DNA from 3 places in the Aquipseudomonas campi genome. Region 2 is predicted to be linked to each of the others. Evidence: riboswitches for the same ligand, from Rfam matches in the RefSeq annotation. Region 2 holds a riboswitch; each other region holds the start of a gene.
What was found. Region 2 has a riboswitch for cobalamin ahead of cobW (cobalamin biosynthesis protein CobW). Riboswitches for the same ligand answer to the same signal wherever they lie in the genome.
Positions count from the first base shown of each region.

Region 1 (6,320 bases), 2.1 Mb from region 2:
GTGGCGCTGTTCCTCCTCGCCCTGAGCAGCGTGGTGCTGCTCTGCCTGTACCGCATTCCTCGCCAGCTGGCCTGATGCGACTGCTGCTCGGCGCCTGCCTGCTCGCCTGTGCCCTGCCGCTGGCGGCGGTGGAGCGGGTGGTCAGCCTGGCGCCGTCGATGACCGAGATCATGCTCGAGCTGGATGCGGCCGACTTGCTGGTCGGTGTGCTGGATGCCGGCGAGCGCCCGCCGGCCCTGGTGGGTCTGCCTTCACTGGGGCGCCATGAGCAGGTGGAACTGGAAACCCTGCTCAGCCTCAAGCCAGACCTGATCCTGCTCTGGCCGGACAGCGTGACGCCCAGTCAACGCGAACAACTGCGCCTCACCGGCATCCCCCTGCATATCGGCGAGCCGCATGACTTGCAGGAACTGGCCGAGCAGTTCGCCGCAGTCGGTGCGCGCATCGGCCGCGAGCGCCAGGGTCGCGAGTTGGCCGAGCGTTTCCGCGCCGGCCTGCAGCGCCTGCGCCAGACCTACCGCCGCGAGCCGCCGTTGCCGGTGTTCTACCAAGTCTGGCACCAGCCGCTGTACACAATCGGCGGTGGCCAGATCATCAGCGATGCCTTGCGCCTGTGCGGCGCCGAGAATGTCTTCGCCGAGCTGCAGCTGGCCGCGCCGCAGGTCAGCGTCGAGGCTGTGCTGCAGCGCGATCCGGCGGTGATCCTCGCCGGCAGCGTGGCCGAACTGCAGACCTGGCAGGCCTGGCCGCAGCTCAGGGCAACCCGTCGCCAGCAGCTCTGGGCGGTGCCGGACAAAGGCCTAGAGCGGCCCAGTTTCCAGATGCTGGCGGCTACCGAGAAGCTCTGCGAGCTGTTACTCAGAGCACAGCGCAACTAGCTTGATCTGTCGCAAAATGCGGGCCGTGTCTTAACGACATCACCATGGACTGGATCGTAGGAGAAACGGAATGAAAGAACTCTTTATTGCGGCCCTCGCTGTCGTGGCTCTAGCTGGATGTAAAGACGAAGGCGAGTCTTTTGTTGGTCAGTGGAAGAGTAACGATAAGATGGTCGAAACCATTACTGTGACCGAGGCATCTGGCGGTTATCGTGTGGTATCCCACTTTGATAAAGACAAGGAGGGGTATATGGATGTCGAAGTTGTTCTGATCGCCGAGTCAGATAAGCTTCTGGTGCGTCAGGAACAAGGTACGCGTGGTTTGGAAATCGCCGAAGACGGCAAGATGAAAAGTCATCTGCGCCATGGTAAGGACGCCGTTTTTACCAAAGTGAACTGAGCTTTATTCCCCACAAAAGAACCACGCGATTCTCTGCTAGGGCCCCTTTCGGGGCCTTTTGCATTGCCTGTTACAGCTCCGGTGTCCAGACGAAGCCGATCAGTGCGCTGCGGCCTTCCTGGCTGTAGCTGTAGCGCTCACCCTCGTGCTCGTACAGCGAGCGGCTGTAATCCTTGTCCAGCAGGTTATCCAGCTTGGCTTCCAGCTTCAGCTCGGGGGTGGCCTGCCAGCTGCTGCGCAGGGCCAGCAGGCCATAACCGGCTAGCTGGTACTGGTTGTCCGGGTCGTCGTAGCTGCTGCTCACGGCCTGCCAGCTGGCGCCGATGGCGACATCGCCGTAGCTGCGATCCAGGTCCAGGCTCAGGGTGCGCCGCGCACGGCGGTTGAGGGTGTGGCCGCTGTCGCGGTCGCGCGGGTCGATGAAGGCCACGCCCAGTTGTCCCTGCCAGCCGAACAGTTCCTGCTGCAGCGCGGCCTCGAAACCATGGATGCGCGCCTTGGCGATGTTCTGCGGGATGAAGTCCTGGTCGCTGGCGATGGCGTCCTCGATGTCGGTGCGGTAGACCGAGGCCTCCAGGCGGGTGGTGGCGGCCAGTTGGCTGCGCCACTGCAGCTCGACACTCTTGGAGTGTTCCGGCTGGAGGTCCGGGTTGCTGTAGTCCGGGTAGTACAGGTCGTTGAAGGTCGGCGCGCGGAAGCCTTCGCTGTAGGAGGCGATCAGGTCGTTGCGCTCGTTCAGCGGCAGGGTCAGGGCGCCACTCCAGGTGTTTTCGCTGCCGAACTGCTCGTTCTTGTCGTGGCGCAGGCCCAGTTCGGTGGAAAAGTGCTCGCCGTCGTAGCGGTGCTGGATGAAGGCGGCCTGGTTCCAGCGCTGTTGCTCGGCGAAGGCGGTGTTGCTGTTGAGCTGGTCTTCGTACCAGTCGGCACCGAGCATCAGACTGTGGCTGTCGCTCAGGCTCAGGGTGTTCAGCCAGTTGACCGAGTCGCGGTAGGTGTTGAACACGCCGCGCTCGTCGCTGAGTTTATCCAGACTCTCTTCGCGGTTTTCGCTGTGGCCGACTTCCAGGCGGCTGTTCCAGGTGTCGTTGAGCTGGGCGTCGAGGTAGCTGGAGACGCTGCTGACGGTGAAGTCACTGTACGGGTCCTGCTCGACCGACTCGAAGGTGGTCATGTCGAAGCGGCCGAAGGGGTTGTCGAACTCGGTACGGCCGCGCTGGTCGAGGACGTTGACGCCGGCTTCCAGTTTGTCGCTGAAGCTGTGGCTGAGGCTCAGGCTGAAGGCCTTGTTGCGGTAGGCGTCGTGATCCTGGTCGGCCGCGTAGGAGGTGCCGGTGCGGTCGATGCCGTTGGTCTCGTCGAGGCTGCCGGCCAGGCTGAAGCGCGTGGCCTCATCGCCACCGGAAATGCCGGCGCTACGCTGCCAGGTGCCCCGGCTGCCATAGCCCACGCGCACGAATGGCTTGAACCCTTCGCCGCTGCTGCGGCGGGTGAAGATCTGCACCACGCCGCCGATGGCATCGGCGCCGTACATGGCCGAGCGCGGTCCGCGCAGCACTTCGATGCGCTCGATCTGCTCGATATTGAGGTGCTGCAGGTTGCTGTCGCCGGAACTGGCCGAGCCGATGCGCATGCCGTCCACCAGCACCAGGCTCTGTGCCGACTTGGTGCCGCGGATATACAGGCTGGCCAGGCTGCCGCTGCCGTTCTGCGTCACCTGCACGCCGGGCACGCGCTGGAGCAGCTCGGTCACCGAGGATGGTTGCAGGCGCTCGATGTCGGCGCGGGTGAACACCGTGCTGGCGGCGCTGCTGGCGCTGCGTTGCTGCACGTCGCGGTTGGCGCTGATCAGGGTTTCGGACAGCTTCAGCGCGGCTTCCTGGTCTTCGGCGGCGAAGGTCGGGGAGGCGGGCAGCAGGGCGATGGCGAGAGCCAGGCGGGGCAGTTTCATCAATGGATCCTCAAAGAGTCGGCAGACTTTTGAGGAGGGCAGGGACAAGCGCCACGACAAGCCGACGCTTGACGGTGATGCCCTCCGCAACACCAGTCGAATCCGTCGAGGCCGGTCTCCGGGCTTGCCACTGAAAGCGAACTTTCCCTGTCGATCGCCTTCCCGGGGAAACTCCCAGTGGCACGTCGATCGACATGGCAGCGCGAGGCTGCGGTGGCTTACCGTTGCGGGGGCAGCGCCGGAATGGCTCGTGACGAGCGCACCGGCTTCCCGTTTAACGCCGGTCGATCACGACGGGCGCACCTTGGCGGAAGTAAAACGTCGCGCACCTTAGTGCGCGGCTGGATGAATTACAAGCGAGTTAAGCCCTGGTTTGGATGAGCGGCATTCATGTGGGCAGTTGCACCAGGCGCTGGCGCACGGCCGCTTCGATGCCGGCTTCGTCCAGGCCGCACTCGGCGAGCATCTGCGCCGGCTTGGCGTGCTCGACGTAGCTGTCCGGCAGGCCCAGGTGCAGCACGGGCTTGAGCAGGTTCTCGGCGGCAAGGAACTCGCTGACCGCCGAACCGGCGCCGCCCATGATGGCGTTTTCCTCGATGGTCACCAGTAGCTCGTGGCTGGCCGCCAGTTCGCGCACCAGGGCCTCGTCCAGCGGTTTGACGAAACGCATGTCGACCACCGTGGCGTCCAGCGTCTCGCCGACCTTGAGCGCTTCGGCCAGCTGCACGCCGAATACCAGCAGGGCGGTTTTCTGGCCGCGTCGGCGAATGACGCCTCGGCCGATTTCCAGCGGTTGCAGCGCCGGGTCGATCGGCGTGTTCGGCCCGCTGCCGCGCGGGTAACGCACCGCCGCCGGGCCATCGAACAGGTAACCGGTGGTGAGCATCTGGCGCAGTTCGTTCTCGTCGCTCGGCGTCATCACCAGCATGCCGGGGATGCAGCGCAGGTAGGAGATATCGAAGCTGCCGGCGTGGGTCGGGCCGTCTTCGCCGACCAGGCCGGCGCGGTCGATGGCGAACAGCACGTCGAGGTGCTGCACGGCCACGTCATGAATCAGCTGGTCGTAGGCGCGCTGCAGGAAGGTCGAGTAGATCGCCACCACCGGTTTGGCGCCCTCGCAGGCCATGCCGGCGGCCAGGGTCACCGCATGCTGCTCGGCGATGGCCACGTCGAAGTAACGCGCGGGGAAACGCTCGCTGAAGGCCACCAGGTCGGAGCCTTCCTTCATCGCCGGGGTGATGCCGACCAGGCGCGGGTCTTCGGCGGCCATGTCGCACAGCCACTGGCCGAACACGCTGGAGTATTTCGGCCCGCTCGGCTTCTTGGCTTCGACAACCGGAGCCTTGATCGGCTCCAGCTTGGTGATCGCGTGGTAGCCGATCGGGTCGGCCTCGGCCGGGGCGAAGCCCTTGCCCTTCTTGGTCACCACATGGAGGAACTGCGGGCCCTCCAGGTCGCGCATATTGCGCAGTGTCGCGACGAGTGTGGGCAGGTCGTGGCCGTCGATCGGGCCGACGTAGTTCCAGCCCAGTTCCTCGAACAGGGTGCCGGGCACCAGCATGCCCTTGGCGTGCTCTTCGACCTTGCGCGCGATCTCCCAGGCGCCGGGCAGGCGCGAGAGGATCTTCTTGCTGCCTTCGCGCATGCTCGAATAAGTACGGCTGGAGATGATCTTGGCCAGGTAGTTGGACAGCCCGCCGACGTTCTTCGAGATCGACATGTCGTTGTCGTTGAGCACCACCAGCATGTCGGCCTTGACGTCCGAGGCGTGGTTGAGCGCCTCGAAGGCCATGCCGGCGGTCAATGCGCCATCGCCGATCACCGCGACCGATTTGCGCCGGCTGCCCTGCATGCGGGCGGCAATGGCCATGCCCAGGGCCGCGCTGATGCTGGTGCTGGAGTGGCCGACGCCGAAGGTGTCGTACTCGCTCTCGCTGCGTCGCGGGAAGGCGGCCAGGCCGTCCTTCTGGCGCAGGCTGGCCATGCGCTCGCGGCGTCCGGTGAGGATCTTGTGCGGGTAGGCTTGATGGCCGACGTCCCACACCAGGCGATCGTCCGGGGTGTCGAAGATGTAGTGCAGGGCGATGGTCAGCTCGATCACCCCGAGGCCGGCGCCGAAGTGCCCGCCGGTCTGGCCCACGCTGTACAGCAGGTACTGGCGCAGCTCGTCGGCGAGGGTTTCCAGCTCGCTCTCGGCCAGGCGGCGCAGGCCGACCGGCGTCTCGGCGCGATCGAGCAGGGGCGTGGCAGGGCGCTCGCGGGGGATCTCGTGGAAAGTTGTGGGCATCAGGCTGATCGTTATAGGCGTACAAAAGATGCGGCAGTTTACCCGAAGCGCCGGGAACTGCCCAAACAAGGTTCGATCAGCGCAATCGGTAGCCCGGATGCAATCCGGGGATGTTCTCCGGGGGGGGGCTGCCCGGATTGCCTCCGGGCTACGGTTAGGAGGCTTAGCTGCGCCGTTCGACGATGTAACGGGCCAGTTCGCGCAGCGGTTCGGCGCTGCTGCCGAACGGGCGCAGGGCATGCAGGGCCTGGTCGCGCAGCTCCAGGGCGTAGGCCTTGGCGGCGTCGAGGCCGAGCAGCGCGGGGTAGGTCGGCTTGTGGTTGGCTTCGTCCTTGCCCTGGGTCTTGCCTAGGGTGGCGGTATCGCTTTCCACGTCGAGAATGTCGTCCTGTACCTGGAACGCCAGGCCGATGGCACGAGCGTAATTCTGCAGCGAGCGCAGCGCGGCATCATCGGCCAGGCCGCTGGCCAGGGCACCCAGTTGCACGCTGGCCTCGATCAGTGCGCCGGTCTTGTGCCGGTGCATGACTTCCAGGGCCGCCTGGTCGAGTCGCTGACCGACCGAGCCGAGGTCGATGGCCTGGCCGCCGACCATCCCGGCCGGGCCGGCGGCGCGCGCCAGGCCGAGGACCATGGACAGGCGCAGGTTGGCGTCCGTCGGGTTGTGTCGCGGATCGGCGAGGGCTTCGAAGGCCAGGCTTTGCAGACCATCGCCGGCGAGAATCGCGCAGGCTTCGTCGAAGGCGATGTGGGTGGTGGGCTGGCCACGGCGCAGGTCGTCGTCGTCCATCGCCGGCAGGTCGTCGT
Region 1 covers NZ_CP053697.2:694,215-700,534, forward strand. The annotation lists gene HNE05_RS03105 (MFS transporter) at 1-75, shown strand, start outside; gene HNE05_RS03110 (cobalamin-binding protein) at 75-878, shown strand; gene HNE05_RS03115 (hypothetical protein) at 949-1,278, shown strand; gene HNE05_RS03120 (TonB-dependent receptor domain-containing protein) at 1,349-3,226, opposite strand; cobalamin riboswitch at 3,319-3,548, opposite strand; gene dxs (1-deoxy-D-xylulose-5-phosphate synthase) at 3,615-5,513, opposite strand; gene ispA ((2E,6E)-farnesyl diphosphate synthase) at 5,677-6,320, opposite strand, start outside.
Region 1: another riboswitch for cobalamin. It lies ahead of HNE05_RS03120 (TonB-dependent receptor domain-containing protein); the one in region 2 lies ahead of cobW (cobalamin biosynthesis protein CobW).

Region 2 (6,320 bases):
CGGATCTGCGATTCCTTGAGGTTGCACAGGTAGGCGTCCAGCTGTGGCAGCCAGCTGTCCGGGTCGTCATTCAGTTGCAGGCCCAGTTCGCGATCCAGGCTGGCCTCGCGCACTTTCTGCAGGATCTCGCCACGCAGCTCGATGGCGCGGCGCAGGTCGAGCTGGCTGGCCTCGTAGTACTCGTCGGCCAGGCGCTCCAGGTCGCGCAGCGGGCCGTAGCTTTCGGCGCGGGTCAGCGGCGGCATCAGGTGGTCGATGATCACCGCCTGGGTACGTCGTTTGGCCTGCGCGCCTTCGCCAGGGTCGTTGACGATAAAGGGATAGATATTCGGCAGCGGGCCGAGCAGGGCGCTGGGCCAGCACTGCTCGGACAGGCCGACGCTCTTGCCCGGCAGCCACTCCAGGTTGCCGTGCTTGCCGACATGGATCAGCGCGTTGGCGGCGAAGCTGTGGCGCAGCCAGAAGTAGAAGGCCAGGTAGCCGTGCGGTGGTACCAGATCGGGGTCGTGGTACACCGCCGCGGCATCCAGCTGGTAGCCGCGCGCCGGCTGGATGCCGACGAAGGTGAGGCCGAAGCGCCGGCCGGCGATCATCAGGCGGCCGCTGCGGAACATCGGGTCTTGCTGCGGCTCGCCCCAGCGCTCCCGCACCGCTTGCTGGTTGGCCTCGGGCAGGGCGGCGAAGCAGCGTCGGTAGTCGTCCAGCGCCAGACTCTGCGCGCAGGGGCGCAGGTCGAGGTTGTCTAGGTCGTTGGTCACCCCGCCGAGCAGCTGGTGGATCAGCGCGGTGCCGCTGTCCGGCAGATCGGCCACCGGGTAACCCTGCTGCTTCAGGGCGGTAAGGATATTCAGCGCCGCCGCTGGGGTATCCAGGCCGACGCCGTTGCCGATGCGGCCGTCGCGGGTCGGGTAGTTGGCCAGCACCAGGGCGATACGCTTGTCGGCGTTGGGTCGACGCGCCAGCTCGCACCAGTTACGCGCCAGCTCGGCGACGAAATCCATGCCCGGCAGGTGCGCGTGGTAGCAGACCACGTCGCTCTGGCTGCGCTCGCTGCGCCAGGCCAGGCCCTTGAAGCTGATCGGCTGGGTGATCAGGCGGCCGTCCAGTTCGGGCAGGGCGATGTGCATGGCCAGGTCGCGTGAACCGAGGCCCTGGGCGCTGGCCTGCCACTGTTCCTGGTTGGCCAGGGCGCAGATGGCCTGCAGCACCGGGATGTCGCGGCGAAACGGCCTGAGTTCCGGTGCTTCCGGGTTGCTCATGGCGAAGCCGGTGGTGTTGAGGATCACGCTGGCCTCGGCCGCGTCCAGCCAGTCCTCGACCTGGGCCAGGCAGGCGGCTTCCTTGAGGCTGGCCACGGCGATTGGCAGCGGGTTGAGGCCCTGTGCCTGCAGGCGCGCGCAGAAGGTATCGACGAAGGCGGTGTTCGCCGCCTGCACATGGGTGCGGTAGAACAGCAGCGCCGCCACCGGCCAGCCCGGCTGCCAGTCGGCGCGCCAGCGGTCCAGGCTGGCTGCGGCCTGCTGCGGGTGATAGAGGGCGACGCGGGGCAGGGCGCGCGGCTCCTGCCAGGGGTAGTCGCGCTGCAGGTAGAGGCTGGCGAGGCAGTGGAAGAACTGCTGGGCGTTATCCACCCCGCCCTGGCGCAGGTACTGCCATAGGCGCTGGCTGTCGTCGCTCGGCACGTTGCCGAGGGCGCTCAGCTCGGGGTCGGGGCTGTCGTCGCCGGGCACCAGGATCAGCCGGGCGCCGCGCCCGGCCAGCTCGACCAGGCGTTCGATGCCGTAGCGCCAGTAGCTGACCCCGCCATGCACCGAGGTCAGGATGACCTTGGCGTGTTGCAGCACCTGCTCGACGTAGAAATCCACCGAGGCGTGGTTGCCCAGCTGCGCCGGGCTGGCCAGGCGCAGGCTGGGAAAATCCTCGGGCAGGCTGCGCGCCACTTCGGCCAGCAACGACAGGTGCGAGTCGCCGGTGCAGAGGATCACCAGCTCGGCCGGGGTCTGCTGCAGGTCGGCGATGCTGTCGGCCGGCAGTTGGCTGCCGGGCTGGGTGCGCAGCAGGTGCATGTCAGGCGGCTACCGGGGAAGGGATCGCCAGCAAGCTGGCTCCTACACAAGAGCCCGAGCACGCTGCCGCCGTAGGAGCCAGCTTGCTGGCGATCAGCCGGTTCACGCCAATGCCGCCTGCAGCTCGCTACCGATGGCGGCCGGGTCCAGCGCCTGGCCGATCACCACCAGACGGGTGAGGCGCGCTTCATCGGCCTGCCAGGCGCGGTCGAAGTGCTTGTCGAAGCGCTGGCCGACGCCTTGCAGCAGCAGGCGCATGGGTTTGCCGGGGATGGCGGCGAAGCCCTTGATGCGCAGGATGCCGTGCTTGGCCACGGCCTCCTTCAGCGCCTGCAGCAGGCGTGCTTCCTCGACCTCGGGCAGCTCGACGGCGAAGGAGTCGAACTCGTCGTGGTCGTGATCCTCGCCTTCCTCGTCGTGATGGGTGCGGCGCTGGTCGATGTGCAGCTCGGTCTCGCAGTTGAGGCCCAGCAGCACGTCCAGCGGCAGCTCGCCGCCGTGGGCCTCGATGACCTTGACCGCCGGCGGCAGCTCTTCGGCCACTTCCGCACGCACCGCGGCCAGGGCGGCGGCGTCGAGCAGGTCGGCCTTGTTGAGGATCACCAGGTCGGCGCTGGCCAGCTGGTCGGCGAACAGCTCGTGCAGCGGCGATTCGTGGTCCAGGTTGGGGGCGAGCTTGCGTTGCTCATCGACCTGATCCGGGAAGGCGGCGAAGGTGCCGGCGGCCACGGCCGGGCTGTCGACCACGGTGATCACCGCGTCCACCGTGCAGGCGTTGCGGATTTCCGGCCAGTTGAAGGCCTGCACCAGCGGCTTGGGCAGGGCCAGGCCGGAAGTCTCTATCAGGATGTGGTCGAGCTCGCCGCGGCGTGCCACCAGCTCGCGCATCACCGGGAAGAATTCCTCCTGCACGGTGCAGCACAGGCAGCCGTTGGCCAGCTCGAAGATGCGGCCGTTGGCTTCTTCTTCGCTGCAGCCGATCGAGCACTGTTTGAGGATTTCGCCGTCGATGCCCAGCTCGCCGAACTCGTTGACGATCACCGCGATGCGCCGGCCATCGGCATGGCCGAGCATATGACGCAGCAGGGTGGTTTTGCCGGCGCCGAGGAAGCCGGTGACGATGGTGACGGGAAGTTTGGCGAGCGTTTGCATGGAGGGCCCCGGAGCGTCGAAAAAGAGACGGACGGGCAGGGGCAGGCCGGCGTCCGGGCGGACGCGGGCCTTGCACCACCGGATCACCCCGCCCGGACAGTTAGCGTGTTAGTCGAGGCAGGTCTCCTGGCTCACGGTGTGCGCTGGGCGCGCTCCCTTCACCTTCCCGCCGTTGGCAGTGGTGTATCGAAGGGGCTTGAACCGTTCACAGTTGCGGGGGCAGCCAGGGCGTTGACCCTGTTCCCTCTTAGCTGCACCCGCGCGGGTGCAGAACCTCGAAAGGGTGGAAGGCTACGCAGCGACCGGGTACAGGTCAACCGCGGTTGACCGGGGTGGCCGCCCGTGCTGAGCTACGCGGCCTTTTCTGGCTGCCAGCAGGAGCGCCATGTCCAGCCCCGCCATTCGCCTGATTGCCGGCCTTGGCTGCCGTAGCGGCTGTACGCCGGACGAGCTGCAAGCGCTGCTGCTGCAGTGCCTGGCTGCGCACGGCCTGGGCCTGGAAGCGCTGGCGGGCCTGGCCAGCAGTGCGCACAAGCGCGACGAACCGGGCCTGCAGGCGCTGGTCGAGCGCCTGGCGCTGCCGATGACCTGGTGCTCGGTGCAGGAACTGGCGAGCGTCGCCGGCCAGGCCGAGGCCAATCCGCTGACATTGCGCGTGACCGGCAGCGCCGCAGTGGCCGAGCCCAGCGCCCTGGTCGCCGCCGCGCGCCTGGGCGCGGCGCAGCTGCTCGGCCCGCGCCAGCGCAGTAGCAATGCCACCTGCGCCCTGGCGCGGATCGATAGAGAGCTCTCGCAATGACCGTCTACTTCATCGGCGCCGGCCCCGGCGACTCCGAACTGATCACCGTCAAAGGCCAGCGCCTGATTCGCAGCTGCCCGGTGCTGCTCTATGCCGGTTCGCTGGTGCCGCCGGCGGTGCTCGAGGGCCATCGCGCCGAGCAGGTGGTGAACACCGCCGAGCTGCACCTAGGCGAGATCGTCCGCCTGCTGGCCGAGGCCCACGCCCGTGGCCAGGACGTGGCCCGCGTGCATTCCGGCGACCCGTCGCTGTACGGCGCCATCGGTGAGCAGATCCGCGAACTGCGGGCCTTGGACATTCCCTTCGAGATCATTCCCGGCGTCACCGCCACGGCTGCCTGCGCGGCGCTGCTGGAGGCCGAACTGACTCTGCCGGACGTGGCGCAGACGGTGATTCTCACCCGCTACGGGCACAACTCGCCGATGCCGGCCGGGGAGGCGCTGGGTGCCCTGGCCAGCCACGGCACGACCATGGCCATCCACCTGGGCGTGCAGCACCTGGCGGCGATCGTGGCCGAGCTGCTGCCGCACTACGGCGCCGACTGCCCGATTGCCGTGGTCCATCGCGCCAGCTGGCCGGATCAGGACTGGGTGCGGGGCACCCTGGCGGACATCGAGGACAAGGTGCGCGCCAAGGGTTTTCGGCGCACCGCGCTGATCCTGGTCGGCCGGGTACTGGGCGCCGAGGACTTCGCCGCTTCGGCGCTGTACCACGCCGATACTCAGCACCTGTTCAGGACCTGATGCCGGCAAACAGCGGCTAGTCGAAGGGGGCGCGCACTGGTGCGGCCCTGACCCGTTTCTGCGGTTGGCAGGCTTGCCGGATGCCGCGCTGGGCGGGCACCCTGTTGCATCTGTCGGGTCCGCCCGCACCAGGCTCTGTAAGGACGATCCATGCGCGACTATCAATGGCTTCACGAATACTGCCTGAACCGCTTCGGCTCGCCCGCGGCCCTCGAGGCCATGCTGCCGCAACCGCGCAGCGCGGCGGAACTGCGCCAGATCAGCGATGACCGCTACCTGTCGCTGATCGCCCTGCGCGTATTCCGCGCCGGCCTCAAGCACAGCCTGGTGGACGCCAAGTGGCCGGCCTTCGAGGAAGTGTTCTTCGGCTTCGTCCCGGAGAAAGTGGCGCTGATGAGTGCCGAACACCTCGAGCGACTGATGCAGGATGCGCGCATCATCCGCCACCTGGGCAAGCTCAAGAGCGTGCCGCGCAACGCCCAGTTCGTGCTGGACGTGCAGAAGGAAAAAGGCAGCTTCGGCGCGCTGATCGCCGACTGGCCGGTGACCGATATCGTCGGCCTGTGGAAGTACCTGGCCAAACATGGCAGCCAACTCGGCGGGCTGTCGGCGCCGCGTCTGCTGCGCATGATCGGCAAGGACACCTTCATTCCCAGCGACGACATGGTCGCCGCGCTCAAGGCCCAGGAAATCGTCGACAAGGCGCCAACCAGCCTCAAGGAACTGGCCGCCGTGCAGGCGGCCTTCAACCAGTGGCACGCCGAAAGCGGCCGGCCGCTGTGTCAGTTGTCAGTGATGCTGGCGCATACGGTGAATCACTAAGCGGCTCTGGTAGGAGCGAGCTCTGCTCGCGAACCTGTCCTCGTATAGAACTTCGCGAGCAGAGCTCGCTCCTACGGAGATCCGGGGAGTAGGGTGGATGATGCTTTTTCATCCACCACGGAGCCGCTCGGTGGATCGATGGAGCGCGATCCACCCTACACTCGGGCCCTTGCAGGGGGTTAAGCACGGCGGCATCCACGACAGAGCTGATCGACATCGGGAGAGTGCGATGGAACAGGACATCATCCGCGTCGCCCAGGCCATCGAACGAGCCGAGCGCATTCTGATCATCACCGGCGCCGGCCTGTCTGCTGACTCGGGGTTGCCGACCTATCGCGGCCTCGGCGGCCTGTACAACGGTCTGACGCCGGAAGGCCTGCCGATCGAGGCGGCGCTGTCCGGGCCGATGCTGCAGCGCAACCCGGCGTTGTGCTGGAAGTACCTGGCCGAGCTCGGCAAGGCCTGCCTGGGCGCGCAACCCAACGCCGGCCATGCGGCGATCGCCGAGCTGCAACGGCGCAAGCCCGGTTGCTGGGTGCTGACGCAGAATATTGACGGTTATCACCGCCAGGCCGGCTCGCCAGCAGAGCGGCTGATCGAGATTCACGGCCAGTTGGCGCCGCTGTATTGCCAGTCCTGCGGCGCCGCAGATCCCGAGCTGGCCGAGCACCTGCAGCGCCCCTTGCCGCCGCGCTGTGCACAATGCGCGGGCATCCTGCGCCCACCGGTGGTGCTGTT
Region 2 covers NZ_CP053697.2:2,768,416-2,774,735, reverse strand. The annotation lists gene cobN (cobaltochelatase subunit CobN) at 1-2,066, opposite strand, end outside; gene cobW (cobalamin biosynthesis protein CobW) at 2,169-3,218, opposite strand; cobalamin riboswitch at 3,318-3,511, opposite strand; gene HNE05_RS12855 (cobalamin biosynthesis protein) at 3,604-4,017, shown strand; gene cobM (precorrin-4 C(11)-methyltransferase) at 4,014-4,760, shown strand; gene HNE05_RS12845 (DNA-3-methyladenine glycosylase I) at 4,911-5,582, shown strand; gene HNE05_RS12840 (NAD-dependent deacylase) at 5,812-6,320, shown strand, end outside.

Region 3 (6,320 bases), 920 kb from region 2:
GGAAAGGAAGCTGAAGGGCTCCCACAATCCGTCGAGCAGAACCTGAGCCTGGTCCATGAAAGCAACACTCCTTGTCATCTTTTTTCGGGCGCACAGCCTAACTCAGCGGCGCTCCTGCCACTGCTGCAAGCGCTCAGGCTGTGCGCAAGGCCACAAAGGCCGACGAAGGCTGTTTAGGCTCCGCTGCCCCGCCGCAAACGAACCTCTTAGAACCTGTTTAGGTTCTCAGCGGAACGGCGGCTCGTCGAAACTGCGCAGCTTGCGCGAATGCAACGAGTCGAGCTGGCAGCGCAGCAGGTCGAGGGCGGCGATGCCGATCGACAGGTGCTGGCTGACCGCGCGCTGGTAGAAACCGCTGGCCGAGCCGGGCAGCTTGATCTCGCTGTGCAGCGGCTTGTCCGACACGCACAGCAGGGTGCCGTAGGGCACGCGCAGGCGATAACCCTGGGCGGCGATGGTGCCGCTCTCCATGTCCACCGCCACCGCGCGGGCCAGGTTGATCAGCGGCCGCTCGTGAGCCCAGTGCAGCTCCCAGTTGCGGTCGTCGTAGGTCAGCACGGTGCCGGTGCGCAGGCGTTTCTTCAGGGTCTCGCCACGCTCGCCGGTGACGGCGGCCGCTGCTTCCTGCAAGGCCTGCTGCACTTCGGCCAGGGCCGGGATGGGGATGTGCGGCGGCAGCACCCGGTCCAGTATTCCGTCCCTGCGCATATAGGCATGGGCCAGCACGTAGTCGCCGATGGTCTGCGATTGGCGCAGGCCGCCACAGTGGCCGATCATCAGCCAGCAGTGCGGACGCAGCACGGCCAGGTGGTCGGTGATGTTCTTCGCGTTGGACGGGCCGACACCGATATTCACCAGGGTGATGCCATGGCCGTCATTGGCGATCAGGTGATAGGCCGGCATCTGGTAACGGTGCCAGACCATCGCATCGGCCACCGCCTGGGCATCCTCCTCGGACGTGCCGCGTTCGATGATCACGTTACCCGGCAGCACCATGCGCACGAAGCGCGGGTCCTCGCGCAGGCGCTCCAGGCCGTGGCGGATGAACTGGTCGACATAGCGGTGATAGTTGGTCAGCAGAATCCATGGCTGCACATGGCGCCAGTCGCTGCCGGTGTAGTGCTGGATGCGCTTGAGCGAGAAGTCAGTGCGCGCCGCGTCGAACAGCGCCAGCGGCAGGTCGCTGCTGTCGCCCCAGCCATACAGGCCGTCGGCCACCGAGTCGGTGGCGGCGGACAGGTCGGTGCTGGGGAATACCCGCGCCAGCTCGGCGGCGGTCACCCCGGAGCCGGCCAGCTCGTCGCCCTGCTCGACCACATAGGGATAGGGAATGTTCTGCTGGCTGAAGCCGACCTCGACGGTGACGGTGAAGTCCTCCATCAGCGGCCGCAACTGATCGAGCAGATAGCCGCGAAAGGCATCCGGCTGGGTCACGGTGACCCGGTAGGTACCCGGCACCTGCACCTTGGCGTAGGCGCGCACGGTACTCGGTACCTCACCCTGGCACAGGTAGGTCAGGCGCAGCTCGGGGTAGCGGAACAGCGCACGCTCGGTCTCGCCGGGCTGGGCGCGCTCCTTGAGGTAATGCTTGAGCGCCTGGCTCAGCGCATTGACCGCCTGGCGATGCAGGTCCGCGAGGCGCTCGACGGCCTCCTCGGCAGTGGCGGCGACGACGAATTCACTGGAAGAAATAGCAGACACGGGCAGCTTCCTGGCTGGGAACACCGCCCTATCTTGCGCCTTCGCCAGCCTCGCCCGCCAGCGTTCGGCAAGACCGCATACGGCGATCTAGGCTTAGTGCTGTCACCTCCACGGAGAAGGAGCCTGCCTTGCCCAACCTGCCGATCATCTGCCTGCTGGTGCTGCTGTCGGGTACCAGCCTGGCCGCCGAACTGGATGGCCACTACCAGACCACCCTGGACAACCAGCCGACCGAGCTGATCCTGCGCAGCCAGGGCACCCAGGTAGAGGGGGAATACGTGGAAGGCCGACAATTGCGCCTCAAGCTCAGCGGCAGCTTCGACGGCCAGTTGCTGCAAGCACAGATCAGCGATCCGGCCAGCGGCCAGGTGCTGGCCAACATGAACGCCAGCTATGCCAACGACATGCTCAACGCCAGCCTGGCCGCCCGCGACCCGAACAACGGCGCCACCCTGCTGCGCGAGGCGCTGTTCCAGCGGGTGGCTGCCGCGCCGGCCACCACGCCCGTCAACCCGGCCCAGGACCCAGCCCTGATCGGCACCTGGGTGCATGAGCAGATCAGCAACAGCAGCGGGGTCGAGTTCGCCTCGCTGAACCTGGTCACCACCCTGCGTATCCGCGCCGACGGCAGCATCGGGCAATGGCGGCGCACGGTGGCCGGCGGCAGCGACTGGAGTTACGACCGCCCCGGCGAGCTGCAGTACAGCGGCAGCTGGCGCAGCGACAACGGCCTGTTACTGGTGCAGCTGGAGGGCGCGCTCGATTACCAGCCTGCGGCGCGCTATCACTTCAGCGAGCCGTACCTGGTGACCGAGAGCAATACCGGCAAGATGATCTGGCAGCGCCGTTGAGAGCATTGGGACGCGCGCCAAGCGCCACATCCCCACGCAGGCGCGAGGATGATCAGACGGCGGACACTCGAGTGAAAGCGCCAGACCGCTTTGCCGGTCTGGCGTGGGGCGGGGTCAGGCCGGCTGGTGCAGGCGCACGTTGAACAGCGGGCCCTGGCTGTAACGCGACAGCGCCTTGGCGGCGGCCAGCACGCCCAGGTCGATCAGCGGCTCGAGCAGGATCACGCTCATGTAGGCCAGGCCGAAGCTGCCGACGGAGGCCAGGTTTGCGCTGGAGAAGCCGTGACCGTAGACGGCCCAGAAGGCCACCCAGGCGACGATGCCGCCCTGGTAGGCGGTCGACAGGGCCAGGGCCTGCTTGTAGCTGGTGTCCACATAGGCCGTGCGCGCCGGGATCAGGCGCTTGGCCAGCAGGTGAATGGCCCACAGCGGCAGCAGCAGGGTGGTGACGTTCATGCCGTACTGCGGCAGGTCGAACTGGGCGAAGAACAGCCCCTGCAGCAGCAGGCCGGCGGCCAGGCCGATGGCCGCGGCACCGGCGCCGAACAGCAGTAACAGGGTCGAACCGAGAATCAGGTGAACTTCCGAAACGCCCACCGGATGGTGCGGCAGGACCTCGAAGAAGCAGAACACCAGGGCGGTGGTCAGCAGGCTGCGCAGGGCCAGGGCGAGCAGGCCGCCGTTGTCGCGCAGACTGTCGCGGGCGAGTTTGACCGTGAGCGCGAAGGCGCCAGCGGCGGTTGCATAGCTGAGGAAAATCTTGGCGCCGGCAACGACGTCAGGTTCGATGTGCATTAGGGTTCCTTGGCCGCGCCCACCGCGCGACGATCCGGATTGAGGGAAAGGGGCAGAATGCCCAATAGCGATGGCAGGTCTCCTGGCTCACGGCTTGCTACTTCGCCCGCCTTCCCAGCCGATAAGGCCAGTGGCGTGTGGGCGTCGTTCGCCGCTTACAGTTGCGGGGGCAGCCAGGGCATTGGCGACGAGCGCCGCACCCTGTTCCCTTTTCATCCGGCCGCACAAAGCGGACCGGAACCATCGGCGGCCACCTTACCCGCCTCGCCCACGAAAAGACAGTGCCCGCTGCCGCTCCTGCGCCGGCGATAGCCCCGTGCCAGAGGCCCCTGGCCTTACTTCCCCCGCAACCCCGGCGCGCCCATCGGGGCTCGATTGCCATGCCTGCACCTTCGGCCATGTCACGCTGGGCAGGCCTATTGCGATGGAATCCTGGGAACTCTCGCCGCCCTGAGCGTTGCCGTATCCGTGGGCGGGCCGAGCATGGGCAGGAGCCAGCGCAGGTGACCCTGCGCCGGGTGGCCCGCCTGTTGGTCATAGCGACGCGGGTGCCCTGCCGCGAGCGCGACAGGCGCTGCCCGGCCTCAGATCAGGTGCGGGGTACTGCGCGCCACCAGCGCTTCGGCATCCACGCCACGCGGCAGGGTGCCATAGACCCGCCCACCCTCGCCCAGACGGCTGGCGATAAAGGCATCGGAGACAGTGGCATTGCCAGCTTCCAGCAGCAGCTTGGCCTGCAGGGCTACGGCCACATCCTCGGTGAGCTGGCGGGCGCGGTACTGGATGTCGGCGGTGTCGCGGAAGTCCGCCTGCAAGCGCTGGATATGCGTCTTCAGGCGGGCATCGCCGTGGCCGTCGCCCAGCTCGGCGAACAGCGCGTCGAGCACCCCGGCTTCCTTGGACAGGGCGCGCAGCACGTCCAGGCACTGCACGTTGCCCGAGCCTTCCCAGATCGAGTTGACCGGCGCCTCGCGGTACAGCCGCGGGAGGATGGTTTCCTCGACGTAGCCGGCGCCGCCCATGCACTCCTGGGCTTCGTTGATCATGGCCGGGGCACGTTTGCAGATCCAATATTTGCCGATGGCGGTGACCAGACGGGCGAACTTGTCTTCCTGCTCGTCGTGCGGGTTGTCCAGCGCCTTGCCCATGCGCATGGTCAGGGCCAGGGCCGCCTCGCTTTCCAGGGCCAGGTCGGCCAGCACGTTCTGCATCAGCGGCTGCTCGGCCAGCACCCGGCCGCCGACCTTGCGGTGCGCGCAGTGGTGCGCGGCCTGGGTCAGGGCCTGACGCATCAGGCTGCTGGAGCCGATCATGCAGTCGAAGCGGGTCAGCGAGACCATCTCGATGATGGTCGGCACGCCGCGGCCTTCCTCGCCGACCATCCAGGCCAGGGCGCCACGGAATTCAACTTCGCTGGAGGCGTTGGCCCAGTTGCCCAGCTTGTTCTTCAGGCGCTGGATATAGAACTGGTTGCGGCTGCCGTCCGGGCGATGGCGCGGCAGCAGGAAGCAGCTCAGGCCCTTGTCGGTGTAGGCCAGGGTGAGGAAAGCGTCGCACATCGGCGCCGAGCAGAACCACTTGTGGCCGACCAGTTCGTAGGCCTGGCCCGGACCGCCCATGCCCACCGCATGGGCCTTGGTGGTGTTGGCGCGCACGTCGGTGCCGCCCTGCTTCTCGGTCATGGCCATGCCGATGGTGACCCCGGCCTTCTGTTCGATGCCGACATTGCGCGGGTCGTACTCGGTGGCGAGGATCTTCGGCAGCCAGATCTCGGCCAGCTCCGGCTGCAGCTTGAGCGCCGGCACAGCGGCGTAGGTCATGGTCAGCGGGCAGGCGTTGCCGGCCTCCGGCTGGTTGTGCAGGTAGTTCAGCGCGGCGCGGGCGACCTGGGCGCCTTGGCGCGGGTCGGTCCAGGGCAGCGAGGGAATGCCATGCTCGACGGCCGTGCGCATCAGCTCGTGGTAGGCCGGGTGGAACTCCACCAGGTCGACGCGGTTGCCGTAGCGGTCGTGGCTCTTGAACACCGGTTTGTTCTCGTTGGCCAGGAAGCCGGCCTGCATCAGCGGGCCGCCGGCCAGGGCGCCGTAGGCATCCAGCTGGCCCTCGGCCCAGCCGCCACCGAAGCGCCGCGTCCACTCCTGCAGCGGCAGGTCGACCCGATACAGGTTGGCGCCGTCCAGCGACGGCACCTGATTGAACACTTCGTGGGTTTCGGCGAACTCGTGCAGGGACATATCAGGACTCCAGGGCGCCGACGGCGCGCAGACAGAAAGTGATCAGGGATTGGCTGACGGTGGCCAGGTCCAGCGTCGCAGCACCCGCGGCGCGCGCCGCACACGCGGTTGGCGACAACGGGCCGACCAGCGCCTCGGCGATGGCGCCGACCAGGCAGGCGGCGACCAGGTTGAGCTGGCTGACGTGAAACTCGCCACTGCGCACGCCCTCCTCCAGCAGCTCGACGAACAGCTCGGCATAGGCTTCGCGAAACAGCAGGCGCTGCTCGTCGACTTCCGGCTCTACCGGTTCGGCAATCAGGGCGAAGGCCAGGCGCCGGCTGTGCCAGGCGCGCGCGGCAAACTGCTCGAGGCCGGCGGCCAGGCGCTGGGCGGCGCTGCCGGGGCCGCGCAGGATGGCGCCGAGGGCCTCGACCTCGATGCGACTGGCCGCGCTGAACACCTGCGCCGCCAACTCGCCCTTGCCGCTGAAGTGGCGGTACAGGCTGCCGGTGGCAATGCCGACATCCTCGGCCAGGGCCTGCATGGTCAGCGCGGCGAAACCACCTTCGCTGACCCGCGCCTGGGCGCAGGCAAGAATGCGCTGGCGCATGCCCTGGTCACGGTCGAGGCGTTGGGCGGAAGCACGATAGGCCATGAGCTGAATCCGGATTCACCAATTGCAAACAGTGAATCACGATTCAGCATTTTGCAGAAGATGGGGTCCTGGCCAAACATGCGCCGAAAATGTCCGGCGCAA
Region 3 covers NZ_CP053697.2:3,691,973-3,698,292, forward strand. The annotation lists gene HNE05_RS17115 (hypothetical protein) at 1-57, opposite strand, end outside; gene amn (AMP nucleosidase) at 226-1,701, opposite strand; gene HNE05_RS17125 (hypothetical protein) at 1,830-2,552, shown strand; gene HNE05_RS17130 (energy-coupling factor ABC transporter permease) at 2,667-3,347, opposite strand; cobalamin riboswitch at 3,403-3,607, opposite strand; gene HNE05_RS17135 (acyl-CoA dehydrogenase family protein) at 3,932-5,581, opposite strand; gene HNE05_RS17140 (TetR/AcrR family transcriptional regulator) at 5,583-6,218, opposite strand.
Region 3: another riboswitch for cobalamin. It lies ahead of HNE05_RS17130 (energy-coupling factor ABC transporter permease); the one in region 2 lies ahead of cobW (cobalamin biosynthesis protein CobW).